One region of the Janthinobacterium sp. Bl 1 genome, then DNA from elsewhere that is predicted to be linked to it. Evidence: predicted binding sites of a transcription regulator. Region 1 holds the regulator's gene; each other region holds the start of a gene.

Region 1 (2,200 bases):
TGCTGCCTGGCCGTCAGGGTGACGATCTGCAGCAGCATGCCCAGCTTGTCGTCGAGCTCGGCAGCGGTGCGGCTGATCAGGGATGACTGCTGGCTCAGCAGTACTCGGGTGAAGTCGTCGCGCATGTGCTGCACCTGTATCATGGTGACCAGCGCGATCATGGCGATCGAGGTCAGGCTGGTGGCCAGCGCGACTTTTGCTTTGATGCCGAGAGGCTTCATGATTTCCTTTTCAGTACCGGGCGGCACAGGCGGCAGATAATGCTGTCAGGAATTTTCCTATCAATACCCCAGCTTGGCAAGCGCCGCCGCACAAATGCCCCTACCCGCATGGGCTTTTGACGATGTTGCCATATAATTAAAGTCGGAACGTCGTTTATTCAGCGAAATTGCGGTGAAATTGGCACACGGCAACCCGGTATGCAGTAAACTTGTTGTTGCATTTTCTAAAAGGTACCGACATGACTGAAGCGCTAATCACTCCAACCTTGCCCACAGTGACCGTGGAAGCGTTGCGTGCGCGATGCTCGACCTGCAGCATGCATCAATTGTGCCTGCCGATGGGCCTCGATATGGGCGACATGGACAGGCTGGACCAGATCATCGGCCGCCGCCGCAAGATCGTGCGCGGCGCCTCGCTGTTCCGCATCGGCGACTCGTTCCAGAACCTGTACGCGATCCGCCTGGGGCACTTCAAGACATACCAGATCAATCCGGGCGGCGAAGAGCAGGTGACGGGTTTCCAGATGGCCGGCGAACTGCTGGGCATGGACGCCATCAGCGCCGACCGCCACCACTGTAATGCGGTGGCGCTGGAAGACAGCGAAGTGTGTGAAATTCCGTTTTCCAGCCTGGAGCAATTGTTGGGCAATATGCCGACCCTGCTCCGTCATTTCCACCGCATGATGAGCCAGGAAATCACGCGCGAGCAAAGCGTGATGCTGTTGCTGGGCAATATGCAGGCGACGCAGCGCTTTGCCGCCTTCATCGTCAACCTGGCGTCGCGCTATGAGGCGCGCGGCTATTCGAGCAGCAAATTCCAGCTGCGCATGTCGCGCGAGGAAATCGGCAACTACCTGGGCCTGACCATCGAGAGCGTCAGCCGTTTATTGTCGAAATTCAAGAAGGAAGGCTGGCTGCGGGTGTCGAACCGCGAGATCGAAATATTGCAACCAGCCAAGCTGAAAGCCATTACGGCAGGCACGGACGTCTGCAAGTAAGGCTTATAACTCTTCATCCGCATGCAGCGCGATGCTGCGTTGCACGGGCCAGGTCCAGATGCCGGACAGGCGCCACTCGCGTTTGTCGTTTTCCACCAGCACTTGCCAGCGGCTGCGTTCGAGCATCGGCAGGGGCACCGAGAAATTGCCGGCCGCATCGGGCTGCACCAGCAGCTTGATATCCTTTTCCGGCAGGGTCGCATGCGCCAGGTGCAGCTGCAGCGGTCCCTGGTAGGCCTTGCCGAAGCTGTGCACGGAACCGCTCAGGCGCGCTGACGCCACGTCGTACGCCAGGCTCGTATCCATGGCCAGGTCGCTGGCGATCGTGTCGCGCTTCAAATCCTGGTTGATCGCCTTGCCCTGTTTGTAATAGTCGCCCACCACCAGCGCGTCGGGCTGCGTAAAGGCGATATAGCCCATGAAGCTGCCGACGACCACGGACAGGCCGGGACCGATCATCAGCAGCCATGGCCAGCGATGCTTGTACCACGGTGCAACGGGAGGCTGCAGTTTCAGACTGTCGGACATGGTATTTCTCCTGTGTAAACGGCCAGCCCCCATGCGGGGACCGGCCTTCCTGCATTAACGCGGCACGATGAAGACCGCGCTTTCACGCACATGCAGCGACGGGTCGTCCAGCGATTGCAATTCGATCGCAATCTTGTTCGAGCCCTTCTCGCCCACGCCGTGCGGCACGCGCAGGCGGATCGGCCAGCCCAGCGTTTCCGTCGGCTGCAAGGTCACTTCTTCGCGCGTCAGCAAGGTCAGGCCCGGCAAGCCGGAAGCGCTGATCTTGAAATGCTGGCTTTGCTCGGACGTGTTCATGATCTGCAGGCGGTAGACGTTTTCGATCATGCCGTCTTCCACTTCGCGTCCCATCGAACCGCGGTCGCGGATCACGTCCATTTTCAGGGGCGTGCGCAGGGCCAGCGAGGTACATACGGCGATGATGATCAGGGCCAGGATGGAAGTGTAGATCAA
Region 2 (2,200 bases), 2.2 Mb from region 1:
TTCGGCGGACCCGATTCGATCTTGCCCGGCACGCCATTCAAGCCTTCGTGCAGCAGGGTGCGCAGCGACCAGCCGGCGCAATAGCCGGCCAGCATGTCGAGGTCGTGGATGTGCAGCGCCGCTTCGCGGTGCGCCGCACCCACTTCAGGCGGATACACCTGGTCCAGCCAGTAGTTGGCGATGACCTTGCCCGACACGTTGAGTATCAGGCCGCCCAGCGAGTAGCCCTGGTTGGCGTTGGCGTTGACACGCCAGTCGCGCCGGTCCAGGTATTCATTGATGGACGCGGCGACGTCGACCTGGCCGCGTGTGGGAGAAACTGCATTTGTCGTCATGAAACCTCCAATAAACACAACATGCGGTGTTTTTATGGAGATTAATCACTAAATATAGTGGCGTCAAAGGGCGCGTGCAGTTGCGTGACGAATCCTTGATGCAGGTGAAGAAAGCGCGTCAGCGGCTTTTTTTTGCGTGGCCCAGGCGCGGGATGAAGCAGCTCAGGCCAAAGTACATGGCGCCGCAGACGGCGATGCTGGTGACGGAGGCGGGCAGCACGTGCGCCCAGATTTCCCGCGCCGAGAAGGTGCTCCAGCTGGCCACGCGCGCGTCGAACGTGACGTAGTTCGCCAGCAGCCAGTAGATGGCCAGCAGGCCTGTGCAGATGGCGGCCTGGCGCAGCACGGGCATGGCGCGGCGGGCGAAGACGGCTTGCAGGAACAGCAGCAGCACGCCGGCCCAGACGCCCAGCGCCTCGGGCGATAGCACGGAGAGCGTTTCTTCGACATAGCCGTCGGCGGGCGAAGCCCACTGTATTTGCAGCACGGTGAGGAACAGGGTGAGCAGGAATAGCAGCAGCGGTTTGCGGGGCATGGCGGGCAATCGGTGAGGAAGAAAAGTGGGGCATTTTACAGCCAGGTCAAGCAAGTTGAACGCGCGCCAGCCATGCATGCATTCCTTCACCTGCGTCAAGGACTGGGCGGTAAGGGCGGGGCTATAGTCTGCACCCTGAGCCGCTACAGGACTGTGAACACCATGATGCTTGAATCAACCACCGCCACCCGCGTGGCCGGACCGCTGGAATTGGTCTGCCCCGCCGGCAGCCTGCCTGCCTTGAAAGCGGCCGTCGACAATGGCGCCGACACCGTGTACCTCGGTTTTCGCGACGCCACCAATGCGCGCAATTTCGCCGGCCTCAATTTCGACGAGAAGGCCATCGCCGAGGGCGTGCGCTATGCCCACCAATATGGACGCAAGGTGCTGCTGGCGCTGAATACCTATCCGCAGCCGCACAACTGGGCCGTGTGGCGCAGCGCCATCGACCGCGCCGCGCAGGCCGGCATCGACGCCATGATCGTGGCCGATCCGGGCCTGATGGCGTATGCAAGCGAACACCACCCGCAACTGCGTTTGCACCTGTCCGTGCAGGGCTCGGCCACCAACTATGAAGCGATCAATTTTTACCATGAACACTTCGGCATCGCCCGCGCCGTGCTGCCGCGCGTGCTGTCGATGGCGCAGGTGGAGCAACTGATCGCCAAGACGGAAGTCGAGATCGAAGTCTTCGGCTTCGGCAGCCTGTGCGTGATGGTCGAAGGGCGCTGCGCGCTGTCGTCATATGCGACGGGCGAGGCGCCGAACACGCACGGCGTGTGCTCGCCGGCGAAATCCGTGCGCTGGCTGGAAACGCCGAACGGCCTCGAATCGCGCCTGAACGGCGTGCTGATCGACCGCTATGCGCCAGGCGAAAACGCCAGCTATCCGACCCTGTGCAAGGGACGTTTCGAAGTCAACGACGAAGAGTATTACGCGATCGAGGAGCCGGCCAGCCTGAACACGCTGGCGCTGCTGCCGCAGCTGATCGCCATGGGCGTGCGCGCGGTGAAGATCGAAGGACGCCAGCGCAGCCCCGCCTACGTGGCGCAGGTCACGCGCGTGTGGCGCGAAGCGATCGACGCCTGCCGCGAAGGCAATGCGCGCTACGCCGTCAAACCGGCCTGGATGGCGTCCATGGACAAGCTGGCCGAAGGCCAGCAGCACACCCTCGGCGCCTACCATCGCTCCTGGAAATAGCAAAACCTGCTGCGCGTCCCGGGGCGCGGCCAGCGATGCTCGCTGTGCTCTGGCACAGCTGCGCTTCTCGGCCTCGCCGCGGGCCGCTCGCTACGGTTTTATAAACTTTAAAAATACTGGAAAAGGCATG
Region 3 (2,200 bases), 1.9 Mb from region 1:
ATCGATTGCCAGACGCGGCTGGAAAAAGCCCAGCGCCCAATACCATGACGGCAGCATGACTGCGGCACCACAACAAAGGGCAAGGCATCGCTGCCCTGCCCCTTGTTTTCCAGCGTGACTGCCATACTGCCTGACGTCCTCCGCCAGCGTCTGTGCGCCGGCTGGGTGGACGGGTCTCCTCTACTGCCATTGCCTCTTTGCAAGCTGTACGCTTGCTTAACTCATGTGCTGTCCGCCATTGATGGCGATGTTCGCGCCCGTCACAAACGCGGCCTCGTCCGACGCCAGGTAAGCGACCAGGGCCGCCACTTCGTCCGGCTCGCCCAGGCGGCCCAGGGGAATTTGCGGCAGGATCTTCGTTTCCATGATATCGGCGGGCACGGCCGTCACCATCTGCGTGCGCAGGTAGCCGGGCGAGACCGTGTTGACGGTGATGCCGTGGCGCGCCACTTCCAGCGCCAGCGCCTTGCTGAAACCGTGCACGCCCGCCTTGGCGGCCGCATAGTTGCACTGGCCAAACGCGCCCTTCTGGCCATTGACGGACGAGATATTGATGATGCGGCCCCACGGTTGTGCCAGCATCGGTTCGAGCACCTGCTTGCTCATGTTGAACAGGCTGTCGAGATTGGTGCGCATGACTTCGGACCAGTGCGGCAACTCCATCTTGCGCATGCTCTGGTCGCGCGTGATACCAGCGTTGTTGACCAGCACGTCGATGCGGCCGAACTGCGCCAGCACGCTGGCCACGGCCTCGCTGCAGGCATCGAAATCCGTCACGTCGATGGCCAGCGGATGAAAGTAATACTGCTGCGCCTGCTGCTCGTCGAGCCAGCTTGCCACCCTCGCATTGCCCGGCGTATGCGCGGCCACAACGGCAAAGCCCGCCGCATGCAGGCGGCGGCACAAGGCCGTACCCAGGCCGCCCATGCCGCCCGTGACCAGCGCTACCTTTTGTTCCTTCATGACTGTCTCTCCCCGCTTGTTATGGTTGTTCTGCGTGGCATCAAGTGTAGGAGCAGTTTTTGTTGCCAGCCTTGCGCCAGATCAACTGCTCAGCCTGGTGCAGTCGTGCGCGGCCGGCACCCCGGACTGTGCCAGAATGGCCGCTACTGCACAGCGAGAGGACAGGCCATGACGTACAAGACCGTATTGCTCCACATTGACGACAGCGCCGGGCGCGCCGCCCGCATCGAAGCGGCGGCCAGCATCGCCCAGGCTTGCGGCGGCCACCTGACGGGTGTGGCGCTGACGGGCGTGTCGCGCCTGCTGTACCAGAACCAGCCCGACCTCGATGCCGACCCGAACCTGAGCTTGCACCTGAACTTCCTGCGCGACCGGGCCACGCGCGCCCTCGACGGTTTTGAAGCGCAAGTGCGCGCGGCCGGCGTCGCTTCGTTCGAACAGCGCGTGCTCGACGACGAGGCGGCGGGCGGCATCAGCCTGCTGGCCCGCTATGCGGACCTGGTCGTCATCAGCCAATACAATGCCAAGGATAAATCGCCGTCCGTGATGCGCGACTTTCCCGCCTATGTGTTGCTGCATTCGGGCCGTCCCGTGCTGATCGTGCCGTATGCGCCACCGCTGCCCCTACTGGCGCCGCCTGCGGCCGCGCGCAATGTACTCATTTCCTGGAACGCCAGCAAGGAAGCGAGCCGCGCCGTGAGCGCCGCCCTGCCCCTGCTGCAGCGCGCCGGCCAAGTCCACGTGGCCATCTTCGACGCCCAGGTGCATGCCGCCGAGCACGGCGAACAGCCGGGCGCGGAACTGACGCAATACCTGGCGCGCCACGGCGTGGAAGCGCGGCTGCATTTGCTCGATGGCGGTGGCGTGCGGCGCGGCGATATCGGCGAAGCGCTGCTGTCGCAGGCGGCCGACCTGTCGGCCGACTTGCTGGTGATGGGAGCGTATGGCCATTCGCGCCTGCGCGAAACCATCCTCGGTGGCGTCACGCGCACGATTCTGCAAAGCATGACGATCCCCGTGCTGATGGCGCACTAGGGCGTATTGAAAGCGGCGGGCTAGCCGCCCTGCCAGGGCTGGCTGCGGATCTTCGCCACCTGGCGCTGCGCCAGCCACTGCCACAGCTGCAGCGCGTCGTCCTGCGGCAGGGCCGACATGTGGCGCGGACTGGCCAGGGCGATTTCGCAATCGCGGTCCGACCATTCCTCGAAAGTGACTTCGCCTCCGCTAGCGACCTCGA
Region 4 (2,200 bases), 790 kb from region 1:
TGGGTGGATGACGAAGTCGAAGCCTTCTTCCTGCAGGTGCAGGGCTCCGGCCGCGTGCAGCTGACCGACACCCAGGAAACCGTGCGCGTGGCCTACGCGGACCAAAATGGTCATCCGTATAAATCGATCGGCCGCTACCTGGTCGACAAGGGCGAGCTGACCCTGAGCCAGGCGTCCGCGCAGGGCATCAAGGCGTGGATCGCTGGCCACCCCACGCGCAAGGATGAATTGTTCAACGCCAATCCCAGCTATGTCTTCTTCAAGGAAGAGCGCCTGCCCGATCCGAAAGTGGGGCCGAAGGGCGCGCTGGGCGTGCCGCTGACGCCGCAGCGTTCGGTGGCCATCGATTCGCGCTTCTTGCCGCTGGGCGCGCCCGTATTCCTGTCCACCACGCAAGCCAATAGCGAGATTCCCATGCAGCGCCTGGTGATGGCGCAGGATACGGGCGGCGCCATTCGCGGGCCGATCCGTGTTGATTACTTCTTTGGTTTTGGCGCGGAAGCGGCCGAGAATGCGGGCCGCATGAAGCAGAGCGGCGCCGTGTGGGTGTTGTTGCCGAAGCAGGCGCCGGCGCGCTAGGGAAAGCGTCGCCGGGCAGTTCGTGGTGTCGCTTAGCGCAAGACCATCACTGGCAAGTGGGTATGCGCCAGCACTTTTTGCGTTTCGCTGCCCACGAACAGCTTGTTCAAGCCCTTGCGGCCGTGCGAGGCCATCAGGATGATGTCGCAATGGTAGGTTTGCGCCGCATTGACGATTTCATCGTGCGGGCTCGGCGACACGGCGACCACGCCTTCGAAAGGTACGCCGGCGGCGCGCGCCGCTTCGCCGATCTTGTCGATGGCGCGTTGGGACGCTTCCTGCATCTGCTGTTCATACAGGCTGGCGTCGAGCACGATGCCGCCGTCCGCCATCGGCGAGAACGGAAACGGCTGCACCACGCTGATGGCGACCAGCTTGGCCTTGTTCAATTGGGCGAAGGCGAGGGCGGTCTCGGCGGCTTTGTCGGACAGCGGCGAGCCGTCGGTGGGAAATAAGATGGTGTTAAACATAGCGTGCTCCTCAAGTGATGTAAGACAGCTTATGGATTTACATCAATTAAAACCTTGATATAAATCAAACCTCACAGGCTTTGGCGTGAATAGTGTCGCCAAGGCAATCTTTTGCCAGTGTATTCCCGTTCACCGCTTCAGGTGCGCACGCTACGCAGCGGCGTGCCCCACACCATGGCCACCGTCAACACGATGCTGCCGGCCGCGATGCAGGCCAGGCCATTGCGCACGCCAAAATGTTCCGCTATCCAGCCGGCGGCCAGCGCACCCAGCGGCGCCGTGGCCACCGTCAGGAAGCGCATGGTCGACGTCATGCGACCCAGCATGGGGTCGGGTGTGACTTTCTGGCGCAAGCCCAGGTAGGGAATAAAGAACAGCATCACGCCGCAATCGAAAAAGAACATCAAGATGGCATACGCCACGGCGCTGGCGGCCGCGCTGCCGAACAGCGCGGCGGGTATCGTGGGCGTCAGGGCAAAACAGAGCGAGGTCGATGCCAGGCCGATCAGGATGGTGCGGCCGGCGCCATAGCGCTTCGTCAAGGGCTTGACGATGAAGGCGCTGAGCAGGACGCCGGCGCCGCCGAGCATCTGCGTCATGCCCAGCACGCCCGGACTCATGCCCAGGTCGCGTGTGGCGAACAGCACCGTCAAGGCCATGCTGGCGTAAAACAGGAAGTGCCAGATGCCGGCGCCCCAGGCCAGCGCGCGCAGCAGCGGTTCGCGCCAGACGAACAGCAAGCCGTCGGCGATGTCGCGCAAGGCGTGCTTGTCGGATGGAGCAGGGCGCGGGTCGCGCACGCTCATGGCGCGCAAATTGCAAACCGAAATCAGATAGCCGCACGCCGTGCACAGGATGGCGACGGGCGCCGACAGCACTTGCACCAGCACGCCGGCCAGGCCGGGACCGATCAGGCGCGAAGCCGATTCGGTGGCGGCAAATTTCGACTGCGCATCGATCAAGCCATCGCGGCCCACGAGGAAAGTCAGAAACACCTGTTCGGCGCCGCCACCGACGACGAAGCCCGTGCCGATGATGAAGCCCACTATATATAACCATGGCATCGACAGCACGCCGCACCAGTAAGCCACGGCGACGCTGGCCAGGGCCAGGCCCGACATGCTTTCGCTGAACAGCATGATCGGGTGCTT

The links. The regulator FNR, encoded in region 1, switches genes on or off when oxygen is low (the NO sensors DNR and NnrR bind a similar motif). The targets are predictions, from matches to a motif close to TTGATNNNNATCAA.
Region 2: ubiU (ubiquinone anaerobic biosynthesis protein UbiU) is a predicted target of FNR. The motif match lies at 956-969, and genes of this name have one in related genera.
Region 3: AC4BCN_RS09985 (universal stress protein) is a predicted target of FNR. The motif match lies at 1,035-1,048, and genes of this name have one in related genera.
Region 4: AC4BCN_RS04800 (universal stress protein) is a predicted target of FNR. The motif match lies at 1,104-1,117, and genes of this name have one in related genera.

Annotation. Positions count from the first base shown of each region.
Region 1 is NZ_CM177086.1:275,798-277,997, reverse strand. It holds gene AC4BCN_RS01195 (response regulator) at 1-221, opposite strand, end outside; gene fnr (fumarate/nitrate reduction transcriptional regulator Fnr) at 461-1,219, shown strand; gene AC4BCN_RS01185 (FixH family protein) at 1,223-1,747, opposite strand; gene ccoG (cytochrome c oxidase accessory protein CcoG) at 1,802-2,200, opposite strand, start outside.
Region 2 is NZ_CM177086.1:2,524,245-2,526,444, forward strand. It holds gene AC4BCN_RS11450 (ribonucleoside triphosphate reductase) at 1-335, opposite strand, end outside; gene AC4BCN_RS11455 (hypothetical protein) at 454-870, opposite strand; gene ubiU (ubiquinone anaerobic biosynthesis protein UbiU) at 1,033-2,070, shown strand; gene ubiV (ubiquinone anaerobic biosynthesis protein UbiV) at 2,198-2,200, shown strand, end outside.
Region 3 is NZ_CM177086.1:2,200,071-2,202,270, reverse strand. It holds gene AC4BCN_RS09995 (TraR/DksA family transcriptional regulator) at 1-48, shown strand, start outside; gene phbB (acetoacetyl-CoA reductase) at 217-963, opposite strand; gene AC4BCN_RS09985 (universal stress protein) at 1,132-1,998, shown strand; gene AC4BCN_RS09980 (hypothetical protein) at 2,019-2,200, opposite strand, start outside.
Region 4 is NZ_CM177086.1:1,061,801-1,064,000, forward strand. It holds gene mltA (murein transglycosylase A) at 1-579, shown strand, start outside; gene AC4BCN_RS04800 (universal stress protein) at 612-1,049, opposite strand; gene AC4BCN_RS04805 (MFS transporter) at 1,187-2,200, opposite strand, start outside.